DNA from 3 places in the Nonomuraea sp. AD125B genome. Region 3 is predicted to be linked to each of the others. Evidence: riboswitches for the same ligand, from Rfam matches in the RefSeq annotation. Region 3 holds a riboswitch; each other region holds the start of a gene.
The links. Region 3 has a riboswitch for cyclic di-AMP ahead of ACBR40_RS35655 (C40 family peptidase). Riboswitches for the same ligand answer to the same signal wherever they lie in the genome.
Positions count from the first base shown of each region.

Region 1: linked by a shared signal. The riboswitch ahead of ACBR40_RS04080 (CHAP domain-containing protein) and the one ahead of ACBR40_RS35655 (C40 family peptidase) in region 3 are both predicted to bind cyclic di-AMP.
Region 2: linked by a shared signal. The riboswitch ahead of ACBR40_RS11340 (hypothetical protein) and the one ahead of ACBR40_RS35655 (C40 family peptidase) in region 3 are both predicted to bind cyclic di-AMP.

Region 1 covers NZ_JBGLOU010000001.1:879,579-887,262, forward strand. The annotation lists gene ACBR40_RS04065 (GlxA family transcriptional regulator) at 1-900, shown strand, start outside; gene ACBR40_RS04070 (FBP domain-containing protein) at 906-1,412, opposite strand; gene ACBR40_RS04075 (TetR/AcrR family transcriptional regulator) at 1,481-2,053, shown strand; gene ACBR40_RS04080 (CHAP domain-containing protein) at 2,059-2,739, opposite strand; cyclic di-AMP (ydaO/yuaA leader) riboswitch at 2,754-2,895, opposite strand; gene ACBR40_RS04085 (LLM class F420-dependent oxidoreductase) at 3,094-3,963, opposite strand; gene ACBR40_RS04090 (iron-containing redox enzyme family protein) at 3,981-5,093, shown strand; gene ACBR40_RS04095 (hypothetical protein) at 5,188-5,316, shown strand; gene ACBR40_RS04100 (YeiH family protein) at 5,316-6,410, shown strand; gene ACBR40_RS04105 (ABC transporter permease) at 6,504-7,283, shown strand; gene ACBR40_RS04110 (ABC transporter substrate-binding protein) at 7,305-7,684, shown strand, end outside.
Region 2 covers NZ_JBGLOU010000003.1:483,411-491,094, forward strand. The annotation lists gene ACBR40_RS11295 (DUF885 domain-containing protein) at 1-58, opposite strand, end outside; gene ACBR40_RS11300 (DUF4032 domain-containing protein) at 81-1,289, shown strand; gene ACBR40_RS11305 (NAD(P)-dependent oxidoreductase) at 1,308-1,913, opposite strand; gene ACBR40_RS11310 (helix-turn-helix domain-containing protein) at 2,010-2,318, shown strand; gene ACBR40_RS11315 (roadblock/LC7 domain-containing protein) at 2,456-2,830, shown strand; gene ACBR40_RS11320 (hypothetical protein) at 2,834-3,670, shown strand; gene ACBR40_RS11325 (roadblock/LC7 domain-containing protein) at 3,700-4,074, shown strand; gene ACBR40_RS11330 (hypothetical protein) at 4,097-4,468, shown strand; gene ACBR40_RS11335 (alpha/beta fold hydrolase) at 4,512-5,357, opposite strand; gene ACBR40_RS11340 (hypothetical protein) at 5,408-6,229, opposite strand; cyclic di-AMP (ydaO/yuaA leader) riboswitch at 6,440-6,575, opposite strand; gene ACBR40_RS11345 (DUF5302 domain-containing protein) at 6,712-6,912, opposite strand; gene ACBR40_RS11350 (MDR family MFS transporter) at 6,961-7,684, opposite strand, start outside.
Region 3 covers NZ_JBGLOU010000016.1:64,198-71,881, reverse strand. The annotation lists gene ACBR40_RS35665 (hypothetical protein) at 50-904, opposite strand; gene serA (phosphoglycerate dehydrogenase) at 1,147-2,736, shown strand; gene ACBR40_RS35655 (C40 family peptidase) at 3,151-3,750, opposite strand; cyclic di-AMP (ydaO/yuaA leader) riboswitch at 3,775-3,916, opposite strand; gene ACBR40_RS35650 (3-isopropylmalate dehydrogenase) at 4,029-5,075, shown strand; gene ACBR40_RS35645 (branched-chain amino acid aminotransferase) at 5,299-6,396, shown strand; gene ACBR40_RS35640 (O-methyltransferase) at 6,418-7,062, opposite strand; gene ACBR40_RS35635 (DsbA family protein) at 7,121-7,684, shown strand, end outside.

The DNA.
Region 1 (7,684 bases), on a different contig from region 3:
ACGCCGGTCGAGGTGTTCGGGCGGGTCCGGGTGGACGGGCGGCGGGCGTACCGCGTGCTGGTCTGCGCGGTGACGCCGCAGGTCGCGAGCGACGCCTTCACCATCGTCGCCCCGCACGGCCTGGAGGCGCTGCGCGAGGCGGACACGATCGTCGTGCCCGGCTGCTCCGAGGGGGCCGCCCCGCCCGACCCGGCCGCGCTGGAGGCGTTGCGCGCCGCGGCCGCGGGCGGCGTCAGGATCGCCTCCATCTGCGTGGGGGCGTTCACCCTGGCCGCCGCCGGGCTGCTCGACGGGCTCAGCGCCACCACGCACTGGGCCGCGGCGGAGCGGCTGGCGGAGGCGTACCCGCTGGTGGACGTGCGGCCGGACGTCCTCTACGTGGACAACGGCCAGATCCTCACCTCCGCGGGCGCCGCCGCGGGGCTCGACCTGTGCCTGCACCTGATCCGGCGCGACCTCGGCTCGGCGGTCGCCGCCGACGCGGCCCGCCTGGCGGTGACGCCGCTGGAACGCGAGGGCGGGCAGGCGCAGTTCGTCACGCACGCCCGGCCGCCGGCGCCGCGCGGCTCACTGCTGGAGCCGGTGCTGTCCTGGATCGAGGACAACCTCGCCGGCGAGCTGACGCCGGCCGGCATGGCCGCGCGGGCCGGGATGAGCGAGCGCACCTTCGGCCGCCGCTTCCGCGAGCAGACCGGCACCACGCCGCTGCAGTGGCTGCTGCGCGCCCGGGTGCGGCGGGCCCAACTCCTGCTGGAGACCACGGACCACGGCGTCGAGCGGGTCGCGGCGCAGGCCGGGTTCACCTCGGCGACGGCGTTCCGTGAGCGGTTCAAGCGGGTCGTCGGCGTCACCCCGCAGTCCTACCGCGCCTCCTTCCGCACGCGCGGTCCCGCGGTCTGACCGGCTCATGCGGCTCTCGCGGCCACCTTGTCCAGGAAGGCGTACAGGTTCGTCCGGGTGCGGGCGAGCTTGTCCTCCAGGGTGAGGGACTCGTCGATGACGCCGCCGCCCGCGGCCTCCTTCGTGCCGCGCAGGTAGAGGGAGCAGGCGAGGTCGGCGCACATGTACTGGCCGACGGAGTTGCCCTGGCGGCCCGCCTCGCCGGTGCGGCGGGCGCTCATGAGCGCGACGCCGCCGTTGGTGTGCGTGGTCAGGCAGAGCGAGCACATGCTGCGCGCGGTGAAGCCGCGGGCCGCGCCCGAGGTCACGCGGAGCGCCACCCCGACGAGGGCGCCGTCGCGCTCGGCCACCAGGTACGCGCGTTCCGGCGCGCCCGGATCCCGCCAGCCGAGGAAGTCGAGGTCGTCCCAGGGCTGGTCGGGCAGGTCCTTCGGCACGCCGGCGCGCTTGGCCTCACCCTTCGAGCAGTTGATGAGGGACGCGCGGATCTCGCGCTCGGTGAGAGGTCTCATGAGCGGCGAGGCTAGTTTCCTTAATGCTATTATGCAAATGCTTAAAGGCTTTAAGTGATGGAGGGCGCGTGGCACGAGCGGGACTGACCGCGGAACGCCTGACCCGGGCGGCGGCGGAGCTGGCCGACGAGCTCGGCTTCCACAACCTGACGGTCTCGGCGCTCGCCCGCCGGTTCGGCGTCAAGCCCGCCGCGCTCTACTCCCACGTCAGGGACGCCCAGGAGCTGCGGGTGCGGGTGGCGGTCCTCGCCCTCGCCGAGCTCGCCGAGCGGGCCGCCGCCGCCCTCGCCGGCCGCGCCGGCAAGGACGCGCTGGTGGCCTTCGCCGACGCCTACCGCGGCTACGCCAAGGAGCACCCCGGCCGGTACGCCGCCGGGCAGATCGAGCTCGACGACGAGACCGCCTACGCCAGCGCCGCCCGCCGGCACGCCGAGATGACCAGGGCCATCCTGCGCGGCTACGACCTGCCCGAGCCCGCCCAGACCGACGCCGTGCGCATGCTGCACAGCACCTTCCACGGTTTCGTCAGCCTGGAGACGCAGGGCGGCTTCGCCCGCACCCCGCGCGAGGTGGACGTGTCCTGGGCGCGGACCCTCGACGCTCTCGACGCGGTGCTCAGGAACTGGCCTCCGGAGGAGTGAGCGGGTCAGGCGGCGTAGTTCGGGTAGCCGTAGCCGACGACCTGGGAGGTCGGGCGGACCCGCTCCTCGACCTTGCCGTTGCCGGTGTTGCCCTCGATCGTGGAGATCGTGCCGTCGCCGTTGTCCTTGACGACGAAACCGACGTGGTTGATGGCGCTCAGGCTCTTGCTGCCGCTCCAGGAGAAGAACACCACGGCGCCGGGCTTGGCCTCGGTGCCCCAGCGGTCGTTGGCGGCGAACCACTTGGCGTGGGCGACGGTGTAGGCGTCCCAGCCGACCTGGGTACGGGCGCCGGTCTGCTCGCCGACCCAGGAGACGAACATCGAGCACCAGGGGGCGTTCAGGTAGGCGTTCCTGTTGCCGCCGTCGCGCTGGACGGTCTCGCCGGCGCGGGCCGAGTCGGCGTACCACTGCTGGAACTTGGTGCCGCCGCCGTCGGCGTTCTCGGACGTGCCGACCTGGGCGCGGGCGAGGTCGAGGACCTGCTGGGCGGTGACGTTGACGCGCGCGTCGCGGTTGCTGACGCCCTGCTGGGCGGCGGCGGCGGCCGCGGGCTGCGCGGGGGCGCTGTCGGCGGCCGCGGTCACGGCGGCGGTGGCGCCCAGGGCGGAGACGGCGAGGGCGCCGCTCAGCGCCAGCTTGGCGGCGTTCAGCTTCGGGGCACGGATGAAACGGCTGATGGCCATGAGGGGTTTGCTCCTTTGCGCTTCCATGCCGCTTACCGGGTTAGCTGACGGGTTCGGGCGTGCGGAAGCTGCCCTACGGCACATGGACGTGCCGATTCACCCCGGTCGAGAACGGGTCCCCGGTTCCGCCAGTGGCGGATTCAGCGGCCGCGGGCATCGGACGCCCGCGGTGGGAGTGGGATCGAACGTGGCGTCCGCGAGGCGGACGCGGGCGAGCGCGGCCCGGTGGTCACTCGCTCTGCGGCTGAGGTCGCGGCCACGCTCACTGGACCGTACAACACCCCTCTGACCTGCGTAATTCCCCGGTCACGAAATCCCCATGACGGGCGGCGAAGGTAACGTGCGGGTGTGCTCTCAGCCGCGTCCCAGCCCGAGCGCGGCGGCGGCCTCCTCCAGAGCTTCCAGGTGTCCCTCGACCGGGCCGAGGCCCGCCCCCATCGTGTTGATCGAGAGGTGCGTCGCGCCCGCCTCCCGCCAGCGCCCGGCGAGGTCGACCAGCGCCTCGGCGTCGCCCGTCCACCCCGCCCGGCCCTCCATGCCGAGCCCGGACGGGTCGCGGCCGGCCTGCGTGGCGGCCTCCTCGACCATGGCCTTGGCCTGGTCGAGCTCCGGCCCCGGGGACATCTGGGGGAACCAGCCGTCGGCCAGCCGCCCGGCCCGCCGGTAGGCCGGGGGCGACTGCGCGCCGAACCAGACCGGGATCGGCCGCTGCACCGGCAGCGGCGCGAGCCCGGCGGCGCTCACCCGGTGGTACTCGCCCTCGAAGGTGACCGTCTGCTCGCACCAGAGCTCGCGCATCAGCGCGACCTGCTCCTCGATCCGCTTGCCGCGGGTGCCGAAGTCCGCGCCGAGCGCTTCGTACTCGACGTGGTTCCAGCCCAGCCCCACGCCCATGCGGAAGCGTCCGCCGGTCAGCAGGTCGACCTCGGCGGCCTGCTTGGCGGCCAGCACCGCCTGCCGCTGCGGCAGGATGATGATGCCGGTGACCAGCTCCAGCGACGTCAGCGCGGCCAGGTAGCCGAACATCACCATCGGCTCGTGGAAGGTCGTGTGCACGTCATAGGGGCCGCTCCAGCCCTGGTGCACGGCCGGGTCGGCGCCCACGACGTGGTCGTAGGCGAGCACGTGGCGAAAGCCCAGTTCCTCGACGCGCCGGCCGTAGGCGCGTACGGCGCCCGGGTCCGCGCCGATCTCGGACTGCGGGAAGACGACACCGATCTGCATGTGTGGCTCCTGTCATCGTGATCTTCCCTCCCATCATCGCGGTCCCGCCGTGCCCGGCCCGCGACCGCCGCGCTGCCCGGCGCGCCCGGTTTGGACGTGAGGGCCCCGGGCAGCGGAGCCGGATGCACCTGCCCGCCGCCCGCGGCCCCCTCACCGCCGAGCTCTTCGAACGCCTCGCCGGGCCGCCCGCCGACCTGGACCCGCCGCCGGCAACCCCTGGCCCCTGCGCCACGGCCCTGGCGGACGGCGACCTGCAGCTCGCCCTGTTCGCCTGCTACGAGCTGCACTACCGCGGCTTCGCCGGGGTGGACGACCGCTGGGAGTGGCAGCCGTCGCTCCTGGGCTTCCGGCGCGAGCTCGAACGCCGCCTGGAGGGCGCGCTCGCGGACGCCGTGCCGCGTCCCGAGCCGGTGCCGCCCCAGCAGGTACGCCGCGCGCTCAAGGAACTGGTCGCCCACGACGAGCAGCAGGGACCGGGCCTGGCGGCGTACCTCCAGCGCGAGGCCGACCTCGACCGGTTCCGCGAGTTCGTCGTCCACCGCTCGATCTACCACCTGAAGGAGGCCGACCCGCACACCTGGGGCATCCCGCGCCTGCACGGCCGGCCCAAGGCCGCGCTGGTGGAGGTCCAGTCCGACGAGTACGGCGGCGGCAGGCCCGAGCGCATGCACGCCGAGCTGTTCCGCACCACGATGACCGCCCTGGGCCTGGACGCCTCCTACGGCGCCTACCTGGGCCGGGTGCCGGGCGTCACGCTGGCCGTCTCCAACGTCATGTCGCTGTTCGGGCTGCACCGCCGGCTGCGCGGCGCGCTGGCCGGGCACCTCGCCGCCGTGGAGATGACCTCGTCGCTGCCCAACCGCCGCTACGCCACGGCCCTGCGCAGGCTCGGCGGGGACGCCGAGGCCACCCGCTTCTACGACGAGCACGTCCAGGCCGACGCCGTGCACGAGCAGATCGCCGCGCACGACCTGTGCACCGGCCTGGCGACGCAGGAGCCGTCGCTGACCGGCGACATCCTGTACGGCGCGGCGTGCGCCCTGGCCGTCGAGCGGCTGTGGGCGGAGCACGTGCTGGGCCGTTGGGAGCAGGGCGCGACCTCGCTGGAGGACGAGACGGTCGCGGCCTGAGACCTCCTGTTAACCTACTAAATCAGTAGGTCTTGACGGGTTTAGTCCTCCGTGGTGTCCTGAAATCGGCCGACCGCCGGAGAGGGGCACCCCCATGAGCACCCGAGAAGAACCTCCTGAGAGCCGTACCGCGTTCAACGAGGACTGGGCGGCGACCCTCCTCGGCCTGGCGCTGCTCGTCCTCGTCCTCGCCGGCGTCATCCCGCCCGGCCTGGTGCCGTGATGACCGCCGGGACCGCCGTCACGACCCGCACGTGGCAGTGGAGCGCGCTCGGCGTGCTCGCCGTCCTGCTGCTCGGGGCCGCCACCCGCTTCCTGGAGCAGAACGTCCCGTCCTGGTTCGCCGGCTCGGGCCTGGCCAAGGCCGTCGAGTTCCCCGTGTACGCGATCGTCCTCGGCCTGCTCGGCAACGCGGTGCTCACCGCGGCCGGGCTGCGGGAGCGGCTGTCGGGCGGGTTCCGCACCGAGTTCTTCATCAAGACCGGGCTCGTGCTGCTCGGCGCGTCGATCAACCTCAAGGTGATCGTGACCGCGGCCGGGCCGGCGATCGTGCAGGCCCTGGTGCTGATCAGCACGGTGTTCCTGTTCACCTGGTGGCTGGGCGGCAGGCTGGGGCTGGACGACCGGCTGCGGGCGCTGCTGTCGTCCGCCGTGTCGATCTGCGGGGTCAGCGCCGCCATCGCGGCCGCCGGAGCCGTGCAGGCCAAGCGTGAGCAGCTCGCCTACAGCGCCAGCCTGGTGATCGCCTTCGCGCTGCCGTCGATCTTCGTCCTGCCCGCGCTGGCCACCCTGCTCGGGCTGAGCCCGGAGGTCGCGGGCGCGTGGATCGGCGGCAACATCGACACCACGGCCGCGGTGACCGCCGCGGGCGCGCTCGCCGGTGAGGACGCGCTGGCCATCGCCACCATCGTCAAGGTCACCCAGAACGCGCTCATCGGCGTCGTCGTGGTGGCGCTGACGGCCTGGTTCGCCTTCCGCGTGGACCGGCGGCCGGACGCGCCCCGGCCCGGCGCGGGGGAGCTGTGGCGGCGCTTCCCGAAGTTCGTGCTCGGCTTCGTGGCCGCCTCCGTGCTGGCCACGTGGTACCTCAACACGGTCACCGCCGCCCACGGCAAGGAGGTGATCGGGGTGGCGAACGACCTGCGCACCTGGTTCCTCATCCTCGCCTTCGTGAGCATCGGCCTGGAGTTCCGGGTCGCCTCGCTGCGGGAGGCGGGCTGGCGGCCGGTCGCGGTGTTCGCGGCGGCGACCGTGGTCAACGTGGTGGTCGCGCTGGCGCTCGCCCTGGCGCTGTTCTCGGGCTTCGCCGTGTCCTGAAGGCGGTGAAGCCGCAGCTTGTGCGGCACGGGCCGGATCCTCTACCGTATTCCCCACTAAACCAGTCGCTTATAGGGAATAGGGGTTGGGCCGGTGTTCCGTGGCGTCGGGCTCCGGGTCGCGAGCGTGATCCTGCTCGGGGCGATCTGGTGGGCGGTCGCGGCCGCCCACCTCTGGCCGGAGGTGTTCGTGCCGTCGCCCGGCTCGGTGTGGCAGCAGTTCCTGCTCACCTCCTCCACCCACGACGGGCAGCGCGGCTACGGCGGCCACCTGCTTTCGGAGCACCTGCTGGCCAGCCTGCGCAGGATCGCGCTCGGCAGCCTCTACGGCATCGCGGGCGGCGTCGCGCTCGGCCTGGTCGTCGGGCTCGTGCCCACGGTGCGGGCGCTGCTCAACCCGCTCATCACGTTCGTGCGGACGCTGCCGCCGCTGGCCTACTTCAGCCTGCTCATCATCTGGCTCGGCATCGACGAGCCGCCGAAGGTCGCGCTGCTGTTCGTGGCCGCGCTGCCGCCCGTGGCCGTGGCCACCGCCGACGCCGTACGCGGCGTGCACGCCGACTACCTGTACGCGGCCCGCTCGCTCGGCGCCCGCCGCTGGCAGCTCCCGTACCGGGTGGTGCTCCCCAGCGCGCTCCCCGAGGTGATCACCGGCGTCCGGGTGGCCGTCGGGGTCGCCTACACCACGGTCGTGGCCGCCGAGACCGTCAACGGCGTCCCCGGCATCGGCGGCATGATCCGCGACGCGCAGCGCTACAACCAGACCGACGTCGTCGTGCTCGGCCTGCTCGTCATCGGCGCCTCCGGGCTGCTCATCGACACGCTCCTGCAATCCACCGAGCGCCTGCTCGTGCCCTGGCGCGGCAAGGCCTGAAACCCCCGGAGGCACCAGCCCATGAAACTCCGCCTCGTCCCCGCCCTGGCGCTCGCCCTCTGCCTGGCCGCCTGCTCGACCGGCACCGGCGCGAGCCCTGCCGCCGACGCCGCCGCCGACGCCGACGGCAGCCCCAAGGAGCTGCGCATCGGCTACCAGCTCATCCCGAACGGCGACCTCATCGTCAAGGACCAGCGCTGGCTGGAGAACGAGCTGCCGGGCACCAAGGTGACCTGGATCAAGTTCGACTCCGGCGGCGACGTCAACACCGCGATGGTGGCGGGGAGCATCGACATCGGCCTGGCCGGCAGCAGCCCGGTCACCCGCGGGCTGTCCGCGCCGCTGAACATCCCGTACCAGGTGCCGTGGATCTTCGACGTCATCGGCGAGAACGAGGCGCT
Region 2 (7,684 bases), on a different contig from region 3:
CAAGGAGGCTGGCGAGCACGGGATGGTCGGAAAAGTACCACTTGAGAAACTCGTCCACCGACGCACCTTATCCTGAGCCAATGCCCCTCCAGATCACTGGCGCGCTCGGCGATCCCGACCTGCTCCGCCTTCCCTGGGACGTCCCACTCGAAGACTGGCCGCAGCACCATCTGGTGGATCTGCCGCGCGGCATCTCCCGGCACATCGTGCGCTTCGCCCGGCTCGGCGGCAAGGTGTACGCGATCAAGGAGATCAGCGAGCGCTACGCCAGGCGGGAGTACCAGCTCCTCTGGGACCTGGCCAGGCTCGACGCGCCGTCGGTCGAGCCGGTCGCGTACGTCACCGGCAGGGACGACGGCCTAGACGCCGCGCTGATCACCCGGCACCTGCAGTTCTCGCTGCCCTACCGCGCGGTCATGTCCGGCACCCTGCGCCCCGACACGCTCACCCGCCTGCTGGACGCCCTGGCCGTGCTGCTGGTGCGGCTGCATCTCAACGGCTTCTACTGGGGCGACTGCTCGCTGTCCAACACGCTCTTCCGGCGGGACGCGGGGGCGTTCGCGGCCTATCTGGTGGACGCCGAGACCGGCGAGCTGCACCCGATGATCAGCGAGGGCCAGCGGCTGGCCGACATCGACACGGCCCACACCAACATCTTCGGCGAGATGCTGGACCTGGAGGCCGGCGGGCTGCTGCACCCGTCGATCGACCCCATGGAGACCGCCGAGGACATCGTGGCCCGCTACCACCGCCTCTGGGCCGAGCTCAACGACAGCGAGATCATCGAGGAGCTGGACTGGCACCGCGTGGAGCAGCGCATCCGGCGGCTCAACCTGCTCGGCTTCGACGTGGCCGAGATGATGGTGCGGCGCAAGGTCGGCACCGGCCGGCTCATCGTCCGGCCGAAGGTGGTGGACGCGGGGCACCACCAGCGGCGGCTGCTCAGGCTGACCGGCCTCGACGTCGAGGAGAACCAGGCCAGGCGGCTGCTCAACGACCTCGACGGCTTCCGGGTGGCGAAGGGCCTGCGGCACGAGGACGAGGCCATCGTGGCGCACCGGTGGCTGGCGGAGGTGTTCAACCCGACGGTGGACGCGATCCCGGCCGGGCTGCGCGGGAAGCTGGAGCCCGCGCAGATCTTCCACGAGATCCTCGACCACCGCTGGTATCTGTCCGAGCAGGCGGGCGCCGACGTCGGGCTCGCCACGGCGGCGAAGTCGTACGTGGACAACGTGCTCGTGCACAAGCCCGACGAGAAGGCGCTGCTTCCGGACGAACCGGACGAGTGACCTAGTAGGCGAGTCGACCTAGTAAGCGACGGTGATGCGGGTGCGCGGGTGTGCCCCGCGCTCCAGCTCGTCGGCGACGGCGACCGCGTAGTCCTCGGCCGTGATGAAGCTGCGGCCGTCGGCGTCGGCGAGCAGGTCCTCGCGGCCGATCCGGTAGACGCCGGTGCGCTCGCCGGGCGCGATCTCGGCGGCCGGCGAGATGTAGGTCCAGTCGAGGTCGTCCACCTCGCGGAAGAGGCCGAGGGCCTTCCGTCCGGCCAGCGCCTCATTTTTGTAGATGTCCGGGAAGCCGGGCGTGTCGACCAGGTCGTCGCCCGAGGGCGTCTTGAGGCTGCCCGCGCCGCCGACGGCGATCAGCCGCCGCGTGCCGGCCTCGCGCGCGCCGTCGATGACGGCGCGGTTGGCCTCCAGGAACGGGCCCTCCGGGTCGCTGCCGTCGCGCGGCGGCGAGATGGCGAGCACGATCGCGTCGTGCCCCTTGGCCAGGGTGGCGGTATCGCGGACGTCGCCCTTGACCGGGCCTCCCGAGCGGCTGACGCCGGTGACCTCGTGCCCACGTCCGGTCAGCTCGGCCACGATGCGCTGCCCGATCATGCCGGTCGCGCCAAAGACAAGGATCTTCATGAGGTCAACAGTATCTGTTGGATACTGGTTACTTCATCGTGCTATAAGTACCTTATGGATACCGGTGACGTATTCGACCCCCAATGCCCGACCCGCGTGGTCCTGGACCGTATCGGCGACAAATGGTCGATGCTGGTGCTGCTCAGCCTCCGCGACGGGCCGATGCGCTTCACCCAGTTGCGCACCAGGATCGGCGGCGTCACGCCGAAGGTGCTCACCCAGACCCTGCGCGCGATGGAGCAGGACGGACTGCTGACGCGGGAGGTGTTCGCCGAGGTCCCGCCGCGGGTGGAGTACACGCTGACGGGGCTCGGGCGCTCGCTGCACGGGCCGCTGTCGGTGGTGGCCGAATGGGCCGAGCAGAACGTCGCGGAGATTCTCCGCTGCCGCGAGAAATTCTCGTAAATCGCATATTTATCTGCACTGGTGTTGTTTTTCTCCGCCATCGCCGTACAAAACATTAACTCCAGCAACTGATCACGCTTCGCGGCGGTTCCGTACCTCTACGCTGTCTCCGTCCCACCGATGGCGAGGGAGGTACCGTGCTCGGGATCGACACCTGCCTGGCGGAGGTCATGGCCATACCAGGCGCGCTGGACGCCATGCTGGTCGACCACACCAGCGGCATGGCCGTGGCCTTCAGCCAGGCGTCCGGCGTCGAGGCCGACCGCTCCGCCGCCGCGCTCACCGAGGCGCTGCGCGCCACCTCCGACGGGCTCGCCCGTACCTGTCCCGGCGACGTCGTACGCATCGACGACATGATGGTCACCACGGACAAGGGCCACCATCTGCTCCGGCTGATGGAGACCGTCTTCGAGGGGCCGCTCGTCATCTACGTACGCCTCGACCTGGAGCGGGCCAACCTCGCCCTGGCCAGGCACCGCCTCCAGTCCATCGCCGGCCGTCTGACGACGTGAGCCATGACCAAGCTGGACTCCCTCCTCGCCGGGCTCGCCCGAGAGCGCTCGACGGGCGCGCTGCGGGTCGGCCGGAGCGGCACCATCTTCCTGTCGGACGGGCGCGTGACGTACATGGAGTGCGCCCAGACCCCGAGCCTCGAACGGCTGCTCACCGCCAGGGGACGGATGTCGGAGGCGGCCCTGCGGGGCGCGCAGTCCGACGGCGGCTGCGACCGGCTGCTGCGCGAGGGCTCGATCACCCAGGGAGAGCTCCAGTACGCCGTGCTCGGCGTGGTGCTCGACGCGGCCTTCTTCCTGCTGCCGATGAGCGGGACGCGGCCGAAGTTCCGCCCCGGCGAGGAGCACTGGCTGGGCGGGCAGTGGTTCTTCGACGTGGCGGGGCTGGTGCGCGAGTGCGCCAGGCGGCGGGCCCAGCTCGCGGGGATCTGGCCCTCCGCCGACGTCGACACCAGCCCGGTGCGCCCGGCCACCGCCCTGGCCGGGCACGGGGTGACGCTCGACCGGGTCCAGTGGGAGGTGCTCGTCCGGGCCGACCGGAGGGCGACCCCGCTGGAGCTGGCCAAGCAGATCGGGCGGTCGGGCTACTCGGTGCTGCTGGCGGTGCGCCGGCTGGCCGCCGCCGGCCTGCTGTGCCCGCCGGATCCGCCCGGCCAGGACCCGGACCCGCCTTCCGCGGAGGACGAGCGGACGCTGCCCAGGCGGGCCCGCGGCGAGCTGCCGCGCCCGCCCCACCATCCGGAGGCCCCGCGGCTGCCCGCCGGGCCGCCCGTCACGGGGGACCCGACCGATATAGCGCTGCTGTTGCGGCTGAAGAAAGCGCTAGAGGAGCTGTCGTGAGGTTTCCCTCACTCAGGAGGAGGCCACGGGTGGAACCGACGCACGAGGTCCTGGAGGAGATGAGGCTCCTGCGCGAGCGCACGCCGGACGTGCGCGGGAGCGTCGCCTGCACGGTGGACGGCCTGCAGGTGGCCTGCGACCTGCCCGAGGAGATCGGCGAGCAGGCGGCGGCCCTCGCGGCGGCCCTGCTCGCCATGAGCAGGCGCATGCTGATCATGACGCAGCACGGCGCCTTCGAGGAGACGCTGATCTCCGGCACCGCCGGCTTCGTGGCCTTCTACGCCGCCGGCCCCACCGTCGTCCTCACAGTCCTGGCCGGACCCGGCGCGAACGTCGGGCTCCTGCGGCTGGAGGGCAGGAAGACGGCCGCCGCCGTGGCGGCCGTCGCAGCACACAAGCAATGAACCCGGCAGAAAAGGAGGAGTCATGGCGGGCATGGACGTCTCTCTCAAGGAGATGATGACCATCGACGGCGCGGTCGGAGCGGCGGTCGTCGACTACGGCAGCGGCATGGCGCTGGGCACCCTCGGCGGATCGAAGGACCTGGACCTCCAGGTCGCCGCCGCGGGGAACACCGAGGTCGTCAAGGCCAAGCTGCGTACGATGGACTCGCTGGGCCTCAAGGACAGCATCGAGGACATCCTCATCACCCTGGGGGGCCAGTACCACATCATCCGCCCCATCACCGGACGCGGCGGCAAGGGGCTGTTCCTCTACCTCGCCCTCGACCGCGCCCGGGCCAACCTCGCCATGTCCCGGCACCAGCTCCGGGCCATCGAGGAGAAGCTGGAGGTCTGACCACCTGCGCGGCCCGCGCCGGGGGGCGCGGGCCGCGGCGCGTTCAGGCGGTGGTGAGCTTGGTGATCTCGGCCACGAGGTCGGGCCAGAGCGCGCGGGGCAGGTCGTGCCCCATGCCCGGGTACGTCACCAGGCGGGCGCCCGGGATGGCCGCCGCGGTGGCCTGGCCGCCCGCCAGGGGGACGAGCTGGTCGGCCTCGCCGTGCACCACCAGGGTGGGCACGTCCAGCCGGCCGAGCGCCTCGACGCGGCTGCCCGAGGCCATGATGGCGGCGAGCTGCCGGCCGGTGCCCGCCGGGTCGAAGCAGCGGTCGTAGGCGAGGCCGGCGAGGGTGGTGACGCGCTCGTGGTCCAGCTCGTAGCCGGGCGAGCCGATCACCGACCAGGTCCGTACGGCCTGCTCCAGCACGCCGTCACGGTCGGCAGGGGGCCGGGCCATGAGGATCGCGGAGGCCTCCGCGGTCGGCGGCGCGACCTCCGGACCGGGGGTGGACATGATCGAGGTGAGGGTCAGCACGCGCTCCGGGTGGCGGATGGCCAGCGTCTGGGCGATCATCCCGCCCATCGAGGCGCCCACGATGTGGGCCTGTGGCCAGCCGAGGGCGTCCATGAGGCCGGCGGTGTCGTCGGCCATGTCGTCCAGCAGGTACGGCGGAGCCGCGCCAGGGCCGGACACCCCGGCCTCGTCGAAGTGGGTGGAGAGCCCCGCGTCGCGGTTGTCGAACCGGACGACGTGGTGTCCCTGCTCGGCCAGGAGCTCGCAGAGCCCTTCGTCCCAATGGATGAGCTGGGCGCCGAGACCCATGATGAGGAGCAGCGGGCGGCCTCCGGGGGCGCCGAAGCTCTCGTAGGCGATGTCGATGCCGTTGGCGGTTACGCGGGTCGTCACCGGGCCAGAATCTCATTCTGGTCCGGTGACGTAAAGCGTCAGGGCCGAGGTCAGCCCTTGATCAGGCGCCGGAGCCGAGTGCCGGCCACCACCACGGCCCCGCCGCCCAGGGCCAGGACGAACCACAGCACGGCGCCTCTCACGCCGGTGCTCACCTGCTCGGACTCGGCCGCGGGGGCGGGCACGGTCCGGCCGGCGGCGAGCTCGACGGCCGCGCCGCCGGAGGAAGCGCCGGCCTGGTTCTGCGTCTTGGCCTGGGGTGCGACCGCCGTCTTCTCCACGGTCCTCGCCGGCTGCGCGGTCTGCGTCGTCTTCGGCTTCTCGGCGACCTTCGGGGGCTCGGCCGGGTTGTTGTCGCGGCGCGACCAGGCGCCGGTGGAGAAGGGCACCGGGTAGTTCTTCTTGCCGACGCCGGGGCCCCACTTGGTGATGACGTAGTCGACCTTGATGTGGCCCTGGCCGCCGTTGCCGTCCACGTACAGCGTGGAGGGGTTGAACCTGCCGCCGGTCAGCTCGGCGAACGTCTTGGCGTCCAGGTCGAGCATGATGCCCGAGTTGGAGGGCACGCCGGGCCCGCGGTCACCCACGAAGAAGGGCATCTTCTTGCCCTTGTACATGACGTAGCCCTCGGTCAGCAGGGGCCAGCTCGGGCTGGCGGCCAGGCCCTTCTGCATGGGCTTGCCGCTGGCCGGCAGGCCCGTGTCCCCGGCCCGGCCGGAGGCGTCGTCCCAGAAGTAGGAGGCCGTGGTCGAGCCCTTGAGCAGGATCTTCTCGTCGGTGTCGGCGTGGGCGGGGGTGGATACGGCGGTGAGCGCGCCGAACGAGCAGGCGGCGAGCACGGCGCAGGAACGCAGGCCAAAGCGGGGAGACATGAAGCAGTGAGTCCTTTGCGAGGGGACAGGGACACGCGCTCAGGGGAGAAAGGCGCAGCCAGGGGTGAGCACCTGACGGGGGAGGCTGCGCGGAGCGCGGAAAAGAGCCTGGGGTGAAGGGCCGCTCAGCCGGCGGCCGGCACTACGCTCTCGGGAATCTCGACCGGTGGGGAGCCGGCGTCCGGGGGTGTGACGCGGTACGACATGCGGGGGTCCTCTCCATCACGCCTACCGGGTTAGCTGACGGGTTCGGGCGAGGAGATGCCCTACCGGCGTGCTGCCGGATTCACCCCAACGAAGTGGGTCCCCGGTTCCCGAGTGGTTCGGGATTCGGCTGGTTGAATGGCAAGACTAAACCACGCACGCCGGGACGAACGCAAACGAATCGTCATGAATCGGACAAAAGATCTACCTGGCCGCGCGCAAAGAAAAGAGGGACGCGGAATAACCGCGCCCCTCTGGACCTGCCGGAACTGTCTGACTCAGCCGCCGCTCTTGCGCCTGAAGGATCGCTTGTTCGCGGCCGGGCCGTGCGTGCCGTGGATCTTCGACGGATCGCCGCCCCTGCCACCCGCGCCGCCGGCCGCCTGCTGGCCGCGCTTGCGCTCAAGCGCCTCGCGGAACTTGCGCTTCATCTCGTCCTCGGGAGTTTCGCTGACTTCCGGCTCCGGTGATTCCGCCATTGAGGACCTCCATGGTGTTGGGACACCCCCAGCTTCGCACGGGGTCCCTTACGACGCGAAACCGGCGTCAATCTTGGTCTGCGGTACGGCCGGCAACTCCAGCCGCCGTCCCGGCATGGCCGCCAGCGCCACCAGGGCGATCACCGCCCCGGCCACGCCGATCGACGGCACGGCGACGGCCGCGGCGGAGGCGTGCGCGGCGGCGAGGCCCTGCGCCGGAGCCTCCGCCGTGACCGTGGAGGTGTAGAGCGCGCCGCCCACGGCCAGCGCCACGGAGCCGCCGATCTGGCGGAAGAAGGTGAGGTTGGCCGAGGCGGTGCCGAGGTACGCGGGCGGCAGCGCCTGCTGGACGGCCACGGTCAGCCCCGACAGCATCGGCCCCATGCCCAGCCCGATGAGCAGCATCCACCCGGCGAGCGCCAGGCCGCCGGTGTCCAGGGCGAGGTTGACGCAGAGCAGGGTGCCGGCCGCGAGCAGGAACGGCGAAGCCAGCAGCCAGGGCTTGTAGACCCTGGTACGGGACATCAGCAGGCCCATGACGCCGCTGCCCACGACCATGGCCAGCGTCATGGGGTAGATCCGCAGGCCCGACTCGGTGGCGCCGGCGCCCAGCGCCTCCTGGAAGTAGCGCGGCAGGAAGACGACCCCGGCGTACAGGCAGAACGCGGTGACGAAGGAGGTGACGTTGACCAGCGTGTACGTCCGGTTGCCGAACAGGTGCATCGGCATCATCGGGTTGGCCGCCCGCCGCTCCACCGCCACGAACGCGGCG
Region 3 (7,684 bases):
CAGGAGAATCCCGCCGCCGCAGGTCAGCCGCGCACGTCGGCGCGCTGGGTCAGTCGCGTACGTCGGCGCACACCACGTGCGCGCCGATCTCGATCATCCGGCGCTCGCTGCGCGCGTCGGCCACCCGGGCCATGAGGATCGGCGCGCCGCTGGCCGCGAACTGCGGCAGCCGGGCCCGCACCAGGCGGTGCAGGTCGCGTACGACGTCCTCGGCGGCCGACATGTGGACCTTGACGTGCAGCATGATCCCGGTGGCCCCGGACGCGGTGCTCGCCTCGGAGATCCACACGTGGTGCACGAGCGGGAAGTCCATGAGCAGCTGCGCGATCGCCTGCCGCAGCGCGGGCAGGATGGGATGGGTGCACCTGCGGTAGCCGGGGTCCACCTGCTGCATCGGGCCCGACAGGTGCGGCCTCGGCGCGGGCACCCACGGGAACGACGGCGCCTGCGGAGCCGGCGGGGCGACCTGGGCCAGCGCGGCACCCCGCGACACGGTGGCCATCGCGCCCGTCGCGTAGGCGGCGGGGGCCGCCCCCGACAGGACGGGCGTGGGCCCGGTCCGCGTCGTGGTGAGGAAGCGCTGGAGATCGTCGATGGGCACGGCCGCGGCGGCTGGTCCGGCCGCGTCGATCACGATCTCCCGCACGCCCGTGACGCGCTGGATGTCCAGGATGGTGTCGGCGTCGCACGCCGACAGGGAATGGCTGCCACGGTGCCGGGCGTAGGTGGTCGCGCTGGTGTAGCCGAGCAACACGCGGTCGCCGGCCTGGGTCGTCCCGAGGACGACCGAACGGTCAGGGCGCACTGCCACCAGGACGCCACCGTCGGCGAGGGCGCCCAGCAGCCGGTGGGGCGTGCCATGCTGGGCGAGAACGTCGGCAAGCGCAGGATTCCCGATGCTCATATGACGAACCATAGGTAGTCGGCCACGGCTTATCAGGCTAATGGCGAATAAATCTCCCGATCAAGACGAAGATGGCCCCGGAGTGGGTGACTTTGTCCTCTACCGGGTAGCCGCCCGTCCGTCTCACATCGTGGGTCCTTCGTGAATGCGTTCACAAGCGCCGGTTAGACTCGGTAGGACCGCCGGGGGATCCATGGACGTGTCCCCCTCATGACTCGCCGGAAGCCCCTAAGGATTCACCTGTGAACAAGCCCGTCGTACTGGTCGCTGAGGAGCTGTCCGAGGCCGGCCTCGCCGTTCTCGGCGCCGATTTCGAGGTCCGCCACACCGACGGCGCCGACCGTTCCCAGCTCCTGCCCGCCCTCGCCGACGTGGACGCCCTCATCGTGCGCTCCGCGACGCAGGTCGACGCCGAGGCCATCGCCGCGGCGCCCAAGCTGCGCGTGGTCGCCCGCGCGGGCGTCGGGCTCGACAACGTCGACGTCGAGGCGGCCACCAAGGCCGGTGTCATGGTCGTCAACGCGCCGACCTCCAACATCACCAGCGCCGCCGAGCAGACCGTCGCCCTCATCCTGGCCAGCGCGCGCAACACCGCCCAGGCGCACGCCGCGCTGAAGAACGGGGAGTGGAAGCGGTCCAAGTACACCGGCGTCGAGCTGGACGAGAAGGTCGTCGGCATCCTCGGATTCGGCAAGATCGGCCAGCTCGTGGCGCAGCGGCTGGCGCCGTTCGGCGTCGAGATCATCGCCTACGACCCCTACCTGCCGCCGGCCCGCGCCGCGCAGCTCGGCGTCAAGCTGGTGAGCCTCGACGAGGTGTTCAAGCAGGCCGACTTCATCACCGTGCACCTGCCGAAGACCAAGGAGACCCTCGGGCTCATCGGCGACGAGGCGCTGCACAAGGTCAAGCCGAGCGTGCGCATCGTCAACGTCGCCCGCGGCGGCATCGTGGACGAGGCCGCGCTCTACTCCGCGATCAAGGAGGGCCGCGTCGCGGGCGCCGGTCTCGACGTCTTCGCCAAGGAGCCCTGCACCGACAGCCCGCTGTTCGAGCTCGACCAGGTCGTCGTCACGCCGCACCTCGGCGCCTCCACCCACGAGGCCCAGGAGAAGGCCGGCACCCAGGTCGCGCGGAGCGTGAAGCTGGCGCTCGCGGGCGAGTTCGTGCCGGACGCGGTCAACGTCCAGGGCGGCGCCGTCGCCGAGGACGTCAAGCCGGGCCTGCCGCTGGCCGAGAAGCTGGGCCGGGTGTTCACCGCGCTGGCCGGCGAGGTCGCCACCAAGCTCGACGTCGAGGTGCGCGGCGAGATCGCCTCCCAGGACGTGCGGGTCATCGAGCTGGCCGCGCTCAAGGGCGTCTTCGCCGACGTCATCGAGGAGCAGGTCACCTACGTCAACGCGCCGCTGCTGGCCAAGGACCGCGGCGTCGCCGTCGAGCTGATCACCAGCTCCGAGAGCCCCGACTGGCGCAACGTGGTGACCGTCCGTGGCGTGCTGGCCGACGGCCGCCAGGTCTCGGTGTCGGGCACGCTGTCCGGTCCCCGCCAGATCACCAAGATCGTCGAGGTCAACGGCTATGAGATGGAGATCGAGCCGACGGCGCACCTCGCGTTCTTCACCTACGCCGACCGTCCCGGCATCGTCGGCGTGGTCGGCCGCCTGCTCGGCGAGCACGGCGTCAACATCGCCTCCATGCAGGTGGCCCGCGACGTCAAGGGCGGCAAGGCGCTCATCGCGCTGACCGTCGACTCGGCGATCCCGGCCGACATCGTCGACCAGATCGTGGCCGAGATCGGCGCCGAGAGCGGCCGTTCTGTGGACCTGGAGGACTGACACTCCCCGCCTCGCGCGAAAGGCCGCCGCCCGGATCGGGCGGCGGCCTTTTCGTCGTCTCAGCTGTCTCAGCATGCGGGATGCTAGGACATCCAACGAGATTCCTCGGTTAACGTGGAAGCACATGCGCCAGGTGCTCGTACTCATTACCTGCCGCGGCGAGGCCTGTTAGGGCAGGTCGGCGACTCGCCGCGGTGAACGGCGTCGCGTCGGCCGGTAAGTCCCTCCCGTCAGTAACGCCTCCTCGCGAAACGAGTTGACGATCATGTACGAGATGTACGCCTGGAACCGTGCGGAAGACCACAAGGACGAGGCCGCCGAGGCCCTGCAGACCGCGCTGGACCGCCGCGACAACGGCGGCGCCCCGCAGGAGTCCGGCCGGTAGGGCCCCGGCTCGCACATCAGGGACGTCGGTCAGAGCACCGACGCGACGGGCATGGGCGGTGCCGGCTCCTCCTGCCGCTCCGCCCACTCCCGCACGCCCTTGCGGTCGGGCCGGACGCCGCCGACGAAGACGCTTCTGCGCCAGCTCGACAGCTTCTCCTCCTTGATGACGTCGCCGGTGCGGGGCGCGTGCACCATGTAGCCGGGCCGGGAGATCATCCCGACGTGGCCGAGGTTGCTGAAGAAGACCAGGTCGCCGGGCTTGAGGTGGTTCCAGGAGACCTTCTTGTCGAATGCCGCGTACTGGTCGGCGGCGACGCGGGGCAGCTGGATCCCCGCCTTCTGGTACGCCCGGAGCATGAGGCCCGAGCAGTCGTACCCGCCCCTGCCGGTCCCGCCCCATAGGTACGGGATGCCCTGTTTTTTCAGGGCGAAGTTCAGCGCGATCTTCCAGGCGGGCCTGCTCTGCCGGTCCCGGATCTTCTTGAGTTCCGGACCGGTGAGCGTGGTGGTGAGTGCGCGCTGGTCGAGGGTTTCGGCCTTGGGCGCGCGGCCGGGGTTGTTCTCGTCGGGGGTGGAGGCCTGGGCGGGGGAGGCGAGCACGGCGAGGCCGGTCGCGCCCGCCGCCACGAGAATGGCGATGCGAGACAGGGGACTGTCCTTCCATACGGCCGACCGGGTTAGCTGACGGGCTCGGGCTTGGAAGCAGCCCTACGGCGCATGCCGATTCGCCCCTGGGGGAGAGTGGGTCCCCGGCTCCACGCGAACCGCCGCGTGGATTAGGCAGGGCACGGACGCTAACGAATCAGTCAAAAGATCGCAAACCTTCACAAATCGGACTTTTCTGGAACAGTCCGAAAAATGAGACCGAGTGTTCGTCAGGCGAGACGAGCCGGTAAGGTACCGGCATGGAGTCGCGTAACATCCGCTTGGCCGTCATCCCCGGCGATGGCATCGGCACCGAGGTCGTCACCGAAGGGCTCAAGGTCCTCGAAGCCGTCGGCACGAAGATCGAGCCCACGCACTACGACCTGGGCGCGGCGCGATACCACCGCACCGGCGAGACGCTGCCCGACTCGGTGCTGCAGGAGCTGCGCGGCTACGACGCGATCCTGCTCGGCGCGGTGGGCGACCCCAGCGTGCCGCCGGGCATCCTGGAGCGCGACCTGCTGCTGCGGCTGCGCTTCGAGTTCGACCACTACGTCAACCTGCGCCCGGTCAAGCTCTTCCCCGGCGTCGAGACCCCGCTGGCCGACACCACGGCCGAGGACATCGACATGATCGTGGTCCGCGAGGGCACCGAGGGCCTCTACGCGGGCACCGGCGGCGCCATGCGTCGCGGCACGCCGCACGAGATCGCCACCCAGGAGTCGCTCAACACCGCCCACGGCGTCGAGCGCGTCGTCCGCTACGCCTTCGACAAGGCCCAGAGCCGCCCGCGCAAGAAGCTGACGCTGGTCCACAAGACCAACGTCCTCACCTTCGCCGGCGACCTGTGGCAGCGCACGGTCAACCGGGTGGCCGAGGAATACCCCGAGGTCAGCACCGACTACTGCCACATCGACGCGGCGTCGATGTTCTTCGTGACCCAGCCGGGGCGCTTCGACGTCGTCGTCACCGACAACCTGTTCGGCGACATCATCACCGACCTCGGCGCGGCCATCGCGGGCGGCATCGGCCTGGCCGCGAGCGGCAACATCAACCCCGAGCGCACGGCGCCCAGCATGTTCGAGCCGGTGCACGGCAGCGCCCCCGACATCGCGGGCCAGGGCAAGGCCGACCCGACCGCCACCATCCTGTCGGTCGCCATGCTCCTCGACCACCTCGGCCTGAGCGCCGAGGCGGCCAAGGTCGAGCAGGCGGTCGCCGACGACATCGTCGAGCGGCTGACCGGCTGGACCGGCCGCACCACCTCGCAGATCGGCGACGACATCACCGCGCGAGTATCCGGCTAGGGCCGCCTAGCCTCCCCACGCGCCTGGCGGTCCGCACCCGGATCGCCAGGCGCTTTCTGCTGTCCGAAGTGGCCGAATCGCCCAACGGCAGCTTGTCATCCCATATGGCGAGACAATAGGAAGTACTAGCTGCCTTCGGGCAGCACTGCCGCGCTGTAGCGGGTCCACGGACCCTCAGGATTCGGTAGATTTTCGCGAAATCGCAGAGAGAAGGACCATCGTCATGACCATCGCTCAGAAGCTCAGCTTCGACGTGCAGCTATCCGACCACGCTCGCACCGCGGCCGAGCGGGAGCAGGTACTGACGAACCCCGGATTCGGGCAGTCCTTCACCGACCACATGATCATCATCGACTACACCGAGGGCCGCGGCTGGCACGACGCCCGGCTGGCGCCGTACGGGCCGCTCTCGCTCGACCCGGCCACCGCGGTCTTCCACTACGCGCAGGAGCTGTTCGAGGGCCTGAAGGCGTACCGGCAGGCCAACGGCTCCATCGTGATGTTCCGCCCGTACGCCAACGCCGCCCGCTTCAACCGCTCGGCCGCCCGCATGGCCATGCCCGAGCTGCCCGAGGAGACGTTCGTCGAGTCGCTCGAACTCCTCGTCCGCACCGACGAGGAGTGGGTGCCGACCACCGAGGGGCACAGCCTCTACCTGCGGCCCTTCATGATCGCCACCCAGGCGGGGCTCGGCGTCAACTACCCCTCCAGGACCTACTCGTACATGGTCATCGCCTCGCCGGCGGCGTCGTACTTCAGTGGCGGCGTCAAGCCCGTCTCGGTGTGGCTGTCCACCGAGTACACCCGGGCCGCCCCCGGCGGCACCGGCTTCGCCAAGTGCGGCGGCAACTACGCCGCCGCCTTCGTCGCCCAGCGCCAGGCCGTCGAGAACGGCTGCGACCAGGTCGTGTGGCTGGACGCCCAGTCCCACGAGTACGTCGAGGAGATGGGCGGGATGAACCTGTTCTTCGTCTTCGGCAACAAGCTCGTCACGCCCGCGCTGACCGGCACCCTGCTCCCCGGCATCACCCGCGAGTCGATCCTGGAGCTGGCCGGCGACCTCGGCCTGGAGACCGAGGAGCGGCTCATCTCGGTCGACGAGTGGCAGTCGGCGTGCGAGTCGGGCGAGCTGACCGAGGTCTTCGCCTGCGGCACGGCCGCCGTGGTGACCCCGGTCGGCTCGGTCAAGGGCGCCGACCGGGCCTGGACGGTCGCCGACGGCACGCCCGGCCCGGTGACCATGCGGGTGCGCGAGGAGCTGGTCGGCATCCAGTACGGCGCCCGCCCCGACGCCCACGGCTGGGTCCACAAGATCGCCTGACCTCGGGGACCCGCGCCCGTCTCAGTGCTTGGTGATCAGCGTCATGCCGTCGGCGACCGGCAGCATGAGCACGCTCACCCGCGGGTCCTCGATCACCAGGTCGTTGAACTGGCGGATCTCCACCGTGGTCGGCTCGTCGTGGGACGGGTCGGCCACGTGCCCGCGGCGCAGCGTGTTGTCGGCGATCAGCAGCCCACCCGGCCGCATGCGCTCGATCAGCAGCTCGTAGTAGCCGGGGTAGTTGCCCTTGTCGGCGTCCACGAAGGCCAGGTCGACGGTCTGGTCGAAAGCGGCGAGGGTGTCCAGCGCCGGGCCCAGGGTGAGCGTCACCCGGTCGGCCACCCCGGCCTCCGCCCAGTAGCGGCGCGCGATCGAGGTCCACTCCTCGCTCACGTCGAAGCAGTGCAGCCGGCCGCCCCGCAGGCCCCGGGCGATGCAGACCGACGAGTAGCCGGTGAACGTGCCCACCTCCACGGCCACCTGGGGAGCCATGAGCTGGGTGATCATCGTGAGGAACGTGCCCTGGTCGGGGGAGATCTGCATCCCCGCGCTGTCGCCCGTGACCTCCATGGTCTCCTGGGCCAGTCGCTCCAGCAGGGGGTCGGGCTTGGTCGAGTGCTCGTACACGTAACGCGCCACGGCTGGGGTCAGGAGGTCTGCCTTCATACGGTCATTGTTTCCGTTCCGGTAGGGTCTGCGCGATCGACAAGCTGAGAGTGGGCGAATGATGAAGCGGTTGGTGGCGGTCGCGGTCGCGTGCGCGGTGATCGCGGTGCTCGGTGTGCTGGCCTTTTCCGGGCCGGGCGAGAGCTCGGCCGAGGTGCGGCTGACCCGTCAGCTCGACGGGTCCATGGTGCTGGCGGACCGCGGCGGCGATGCTCCCGTCCTGGACGTTTACGAAGATTTTGACTGCCCGGTCTGCAAGGACATGCACGCCAAGGTGGATCCGACGATCCAGCGGCTGGCGCGTGAGGGCAAGGTCAAGGTCGTCTTCCACGCCGTGACCATCTTCCGCGACGAGCCCATGCGCTCCAACTCCATCCGCGCCGCCGCGGCCGCGCGCTGCGTCCCCGAGTCGAGCTGGCTGGCCTTCCGCGACGAGCTGTACGCCATCCAGCCGGCCCCGCACGGCGTCGCCTCGGGCTTCACCGTCGAGGAGCTGGTCGGGGCGGCCAGGAAGGCGGGCGCGCAGGTGGACAGCTGCGTACGCGACCAGTCGTACGCCGACGCGCACCTGGCCGAGACCGCGAAGGTCCGGCTGGAGGGCACCCCCACGCTGCTGCTGGAC